DNA from 3 places in the Lysinibacillus sp. fkY74-1 genome. Region 2 is predicted to be linked to each of the others. Evidence: riboswitches for the same ligand, from Rfam matches in the RefSeq annotation. Region 2 holds a riboswitch; each other region holds the start of a gene.
The links. Region 2 has a riboswitch for S-adenosylmethionine ahead of metA (homoserine O-acetyltransferase MetA). Riboswitches for the same ligand answer to the same signal wherever they lie in the genome.
Positions count from the first base shown of each region.

Region 1: it holds a riboswitch for S-adenosylmethionine, as region 2 does, so the genes downstream of both, ACE1MS_RS02085 (MetQ/NlpA family ABC transporter substrate-binding protein) here and metA (homoserine O-acetyltransferase MetA) in region 2, are expected to answer to the same signal.
Region 3: it holds a riboswitch for S-adenosylmethionine, as region 2 does, so the genes downstream of both, ACE1MS_RS07840 (YezD family protein) here and metA (homoserine O-acetyltransferase MetA) in region 2, are expected to answer to the same signal.

Region 1 covers NZ_CP170173.1:435,195-437,399, reverse strand. The annotation lists gene ACE1MS_RS02090 (PPC domain-containing DNA-binding protein) at 37-540, opposite strand; SAM riboswitch class I at 663-768, shown strand; gene ACE1MS_RS02085 (MetQ/NlpA family ABC transporter substrate-binding protein) at 858-1,688, shown strand; gene ACE1MS_RS02080 (methionine ABC transporter ATP-binding protein) at 1,793-2,205, shown strand, end outside.
Region 2 covers NZ_CP170173.1:2,482,096-2,484,300, forward strand. The annotation lists gene ACE1MS_RS12040 (endospore germination permease) at 1-445, shown strand, start outside; gene metA (homoserine O-acetyltransferase MetA) at 501-1,436, opposite strand; SAM riboswitch class I at 1,535-1,644, opposite strand; gene ACE1MS_RS12050 (nucleotide excision repair endonuclease) at 1,847-2,205, shown strand, end outside.
Region 3 covers NZ_CP170173.1:1,663,735-1,665,939, reverse strand. The annotation lists gene ACE1MS_RS07850 (VOC family protein) at 1-595, opposite strand, end outside; gene ACE1MS_RS07845 (flavin reductase family protein) at 754-1,239, shown strand; gene ACE1MS_RS07840 (YezD family protein) at 1,323-1,478, opposite strand; SAM riboswitch class I at 1,548-1,643, opposite strand; gene ACE1MS_RS07835 (DUF418 domain-containing protein) at 1,811-2,205, opposite strand, start outside.

The DNA.
Region 1 (2,205 bases), 2.0 Mb from region 2:
ATAGAGTCCTGTAGCTTTCACTAGCTACAGGACTTACTATTTTTCAATTTCCCTTGGAAAATCTAACCCATGTTCTAATGGATAAAATTGTACGTGACCTGTTTCATCATCCATCTGACGGATATGCTGAATGCCTTGCACTTCTGCCAGTACTACATCTGCTGTTATGACGATATTTCCGCCCTTTATAAAATGACCGCCTGAAACCACTCCCCATTGATCACTCATGGAACCATGGAAATGCGTTTCATATCCTGCATCACGCTTACAAACCACTCCTGAACCTTGGATAAACTCGAGTGGCCCCTCTTTCTCTACCACATCACTAAATCGAACTTTAATGTGGGAGGTTTCATCGGGTACTAAATAAACAAAGCTACTTTTTTGAAAACTACCAATACAACTAATAATGGTTGCTGAATCAATATTATTCTCTTCACAAAGTGCCTCTATTCCTTCAATGATGTCTGTCCCCATGAGAAGACGTGCACTAATCACCTTACCAAATGAACCTATGCCATAATTAACTCTTACTGGCATTCTTCCCCCTCCTTCGCGACAAAATATTATAACAATATAAAAAATTTCAAAAATATTTATTGACTTACTATACCCTATAAATTATATTAGTTCTATCGGAAATACAAAAATATAATATGAATCTCTTATCAAGAGTAGCTGAGGGACTGGCCCTATGAAGCTCGGCAACCTCCTTTTATGAAGGAAGGTGCTAAATCCTGCAAACGAAATTCGTTTGATAGATAAGAGAGGACTTTTTTTCATGAGCCTCTCTTAATTTATAAGAGAGTTTTTTTATTTTCAAAAAACCGATAAAACAATTTTTGGAGGTAGTTTTCATGAAGAAGAAAAATAAATTTTTAGTAGGTTTAGCAAGTCTTACATTAGTAGCAGCACTAGCGGGCTGTGGCTCTAAAGAAGATAGTACAGGAAAAAGCGACGCTATCGATGAAAATAAAATTGTCGTGGGTGTCACTTCAGGACCTCATGAGCAAATTGCAGAGGTAGCTGCTAAAGTCGCAAAGGAAAAGGGGCTAGAAGTAGACCTAAAATCTTTTTCTGATTATGTTTTACCCAATACATCCTTAGCTGAAGGAGATCTTGATGCAAACAGCTATCAGCATAAACCTTTCCTCGATACTTTTAATAAAGATCACGATACAGATTTAGTACCAGTTGGCAAAACAATTTTAAATCCTATGGGGATTTACTCTGAAAAATATAAATCATTGGATGACGTTCCTGAAGGCGCAACATTTGGCTTACCGAATGACCCAACAAATGGAGCGCGAGCTCTCTTTGTTTTACAAGAGGCAGGCTATATTAAATTAAAAGATGGAGCGGACTTAACAGCATCTGTTCGTGACGTGGAAGAAAACAAAAAGAATTTAAAATTCATAGAATTAGAAGCCGCACAAATTCCTAAGCAGCTTAGTGAAGTAGATGTAGCTGCTATTAATACGAACTTTGCGCTGGAAGCTGGCATTAATCCACAAGAGGACTCTATTCTTTTAGAATCTACTGACTCTCCATATGTGAACTACATTGTCGTTCGTGCTGAAAATGAAAATGACCCAACAATTAAAAAATTCGTTGAGGCTTACCAGTCTGATGAAGTGCGCCAATTCATTGAAGAGGAATTCAAAGGTTCTGTAATCCCTAGCTGGTAATACATGCCAAAAGCTGATATAAGGCTGAGAATCTGCCAATTGTCCACTATGGAAATCGCGCAGATTCTTGCTTTTTAGAAGCTAAGAAAGGAGCAAGTAATCTGATGATTCAATTACAAAATATATCAAAAGAATATAAGACGAAAAAAGGCAGTATTAAGGCAGTGGACGGAATTAATCTTCATGTAAAAAAAGGACAAATTCATGGTGTAATTGGGTATAGTGGTGCCGGTAAAAGTACGCTTATTCGTTGTGTTAATTTACTAGAGCGTCCCTCAGCAGGCAAAGTTTTGATTGATAATGTGGATATTACTACCCTTTCACTTCATGACTTACGTCAAACACGGCAAAAGATTGGCATGATTTTTCAACATTTTAATCTCTTAAAGACAGCAACAGTTTATAACAATATTGCGGTTCCCTTAAAGCTACTTGGTTATAACGAAACAGAAGTCCAAAATCGTGTGGCTAAATATGCCGAAATTGTAGGTTTAACAGAAAAGCTAGATAGCTACCC
Region 2 (2,205 bases):
AGATAATCAGATGAAACCTAATAATAGCGATGCCAATCAAGAAAATCAGACTCACCATGCTGCTACAGATTCCAACCAGGATAATCAGATGAAACCTAATAATAGGGATGCCAATCAAAATAATCCAACTAACAATGCTACTACTGATTCCAACCAGGATAATCAGATAAAACCTAATAATAGGGATGCCAATCAAAATAATCAGACTCACCATGCTACTACTGATTCCAACCAGGATAATCACAGTAAACCTGACAAAATGGATGCCAATCAAGATAATTCAACTAACGATGCTGCTACAGATTCCAACCAAGATAATCAGATGAAACCTAATAATATGGATGCCAATCAAGATAATCCAACTAACGATGCTGCTACAGATTCCAATCAGAACGATCAGGCTAAACCAGATATTACGGTTTCTGACAAGAAGAATTTAGAATAACAAAGTCTAATTCCTTCAGCTACTTAGCGAAGAAATTAGACTTTTTCATTGTTATTTAAATATGATATTCAATTTCGTCCACAAAGTCCCATTCATATGGTGTCTCTTGGTATACATAGTAGTTCAACCAGTTGGAGAACAATAAATGTGTATGGGCACGCCATGTATTCATCGGTTCCTTTTCTGGATCATCATTTGGGAAGTAGTTTACTGGAACGTTGATATCAATGCCCTTGGCAACATCGCGACTGTATTCATCAGCCAGTGTTGTCGCATCATATTCTAAATGACCTGTAATCATAATGTTTTTATTATCTTTAGATTGCACGATAAACACACCTGCATCCTCTGAATAGGATAATAAGCGTAAGTCTGGATGATTGCGAACCTCGTCAATCGAGACAGATGTATAGCGAGAATGAGGGGCTGTAAATAAATCACTAAAGCCTCGTACTAAATCCACTGTTAAATCAGTAATCACATGAGAATAAACGCCGGAGCATTTAGCAGAAAGCTCTATTTTTCCAATTCCATAATGATGATATAACGCAGCCTGTGCCCCCCAACATATATGTAGCACGGATGTCACATTCTTTTTAGACCAATCCATAATTTCAGCAATTTCCTGCCAATAGTTAACCTCTTCAAATGGCATTTTTTCTACAGGTGCCCCAGTAATAATCATACCATCATAACGTCGGTGACGAATTTGGTTAAACGTTGTGTAAAATAATTGTAAGTGAGATTTACTGACATTTTTAGATTCATGAGTAGCCGTGTTTAAAAAAGTAATATTGACCTGTAATGGTGTATTTCCTAGTAAACGTAATAATTGTAGCTCCGTTTTTTCTTTTTCGGGCATCAAATTTAAAATTAATATGTTTAATGGACGTATTTGCTGTGTTCTCGCACGATCCTCTTCCATCACGAAGATTTTCTCCTCACGTAAATGCTCCCCAGCAGGTAAATTTTTCGGAATATTAATTGGCATCTAGCATTCCCCTCTCTTTTTTGCTCCTTTTTCTAAAAAAATTAAAAATCCTCCACATTCCATATGAGATAGAATGAGAAGGATTTTTTTCACGTTCACTCTTATCTCTCAAAGGAAAAACCTTTGCTGGAATTAGCACCTTTCTAACATTTGTTAGAGGTTGCTGAAGCGTCATCGGGCCAAATCCCTCTGCTTCTCTTGATAAGATTATTTAATTATTTTGAATTGTAACATGGACTAGTTAGAATATCAATAATTCATAGAATATTTTGTTATTCCCATGCATGTTCTACATTCATTTGATAAACACTAAGCTTGCTGTATATGGTTATTCTACATGAAATTTTATGGTAAACATGCCGCTATTATGTTACCATATATCTTTAGTAATAGAGAGGAACGTGAATACTTTGATTAATATTGAATTTCCAAAACCAGATGTAGTTATTCGCCAACGCGAACAAGATGTAAAACCAGGTGATGTCCCAATTACACCATACTTTGGTTTCATCGACTTCCACAAAATCACACGTGATAAAGGCGGCATTTTCTTATTTTATAATGAAAAGAATGAGTTATTATTTGTCGGCAAAGCACGTAAAATTCGCCAACGCATAAAAAAACATTTTGAAGACAATGTATCTCCGATGAAAAACTATCGTGACGAGGTCTTCAAAATTGAAGTCTATGAAGTAGAAGATCCTATGGAACGTGAAATTTATGAAACGTATGCGATTAATACGTTCCGCTCCAAATACAATGTAGATAA
Region 3 (2,205 bases), 820 kb from region 2:
ACTTGGGTAGCTGTAATACCTTCTGCCAAAGCTGCACCGTCTTCTCCACATCCCTGACATAAAACTGAATCGATTCCATGGTAATAGCTTGCGTTTCATCAATCGCGCCACTAGCTTTTAATTGAGCAAGACGTTTCTCATCTTCATCTGCCCATTCAATTAAGAATGGGAAATCCAATGCAAGGTCAGCCCTGCCAAAATGCAATAGCTTCCATTCGATTATCGTGCCATCTGGTCTTGTTCGACTACAAGCATCGGGACCATATACATCAAAGCCCAATGCACGCAATCGTTGACCCTCTTCTTCAATATTTTGGGTGCGCAAGGCAATTCGTGAAAATCCTTGGCGCTCATGATTACGTTTAAACGTATAATGTAGGGAATATGGGTACTGGGCCGCTTGCTCAAATAAATCACGATCATAAATAGCGATTTGTTCAATATAGCTTAAGCCAAAGTAGCTTAGCGTATTGTAAGTCCCCCACATCGTGTGTTGACCACCGTTCACTGTATGGACATTTCGTTTATTGAAGAAAACCTTTATATTTTCCGGAGATTCTACTTGATGTACCAGATGATCAAAATATAAAGTCATGGCAATTCCCCTTTCTTTCCCCCATTAGCTTTACCTAGATGTGTAATTGATTTAATATTTACTTAAGAAAAGGAGTTACTAGCTGGTATGAAAAAAAGTGCAATTTCCCTACTAACTCCGTTAACTAATTTATTACTCACTATAAAGAGGTGATTTGAATGACAGATCATGTAGCTGCTTTTAAATTGGCATTAGGTAACTATCCTACAGGTGTAACGGTTGTTACAGCATGTCATGAAACGAATCCAATTGGCTTAACCGTCAATTCTTTTGCATCTGTTTCCATTGACCCACTACTTATTTTATGGTCACTGGATAAAAAATCTCAGCTCCATCCTTATTTTATGGGTGCTGGAAAATTCGCTGTTAATATTTTAGCGAGTGATCAAGAGCATTTATGTACATTATTTGCAAGTAAAGTCCCAGATCGCTTTGCTCAGGCAAAATGGTCTACTTCATCATTTGGGCTACCGATTTTACATGATACAGCAGCTATTTTACAATGTAAATCATTTCAACAGATAGATGCTGGCGATCATACTATTTTTATTGGGCAAGTACTAGATATTACAAATTCTCAAAAGGAACCGCTTCTCTACCATCGCCGTCATATCGGTCAGATTCCAAAAAGCTTTTATAGCTAATTCTCATAAAAAAAGGGCCACTTGTAAGCAACGGAAACCATGCTTATTGGTGGCCTTTTCACATCGTTCATCTGAAATGATCTTTATTTCTTTTGTGGAAATCTCTGCTTTTCAAGCCTATTAATTTGAACAATTACACCATCCTGAATCGTAATATGCACTTCACCAAATTCAAGATTTTGAATGGCCTTTGCAATAGCCTCTAATTTCTTATCTTCTACCTTTGTCGACTGAGCCATACGATACACCCCTTCTTTCTGATTCTTGTTGTACAAAAGAGGCCAATGCATCAAGCTAATTGATAGCCCCTCCTATCTCTCAGATACATCTGTTGGATTTGGCACCTATTTTTTCGGTTGCCGAGGCTTCATTGGGCCAGGTCCCTCCACCTCTCTCGATAAGAGTACTGCGTTTCTTGAAAATAATTCTATAATTCTGTTATACGATTGTCAATATAAAATATTAGAAAACCTAGCTGAATACTTTGTAATGTGTATTTTAGATTAGAAAACTGCCTATACCTAAAGTATTTTATGCCTAATCAGTAAGAAATAGATGGCTATCTACTAATTTATTTCGAACTCCATTTCCTCATCAAGGATTCAAGTGGACCGCGATGATGTTTAGCTCTCCACCAAACAGAAGTAAACACACATCCTAAAAAGTAACAGCAGGCATACAGCATGGAAAAAGCAAGCGTTTGATTCTCCAGCTTTTGGCAAACAATTAGTATCCCAATCCCTATAAAAACATGGCCAACATAATGGGTTAAAGACATTTGCCCGGTTAAGATGAAAGCTTCAATGACTTTATTTTTACATGTCTCTACAAGATAGATGGAGCCTACAATGAGGACTATAGCCGAAGCCGAATTAGATAGGACATACATCATATTTGGTGGAATCGGTCCCGTATCAAATAAATACAATGCACTCTCTACATCTAATAAATGGATGGTTGTTGTTA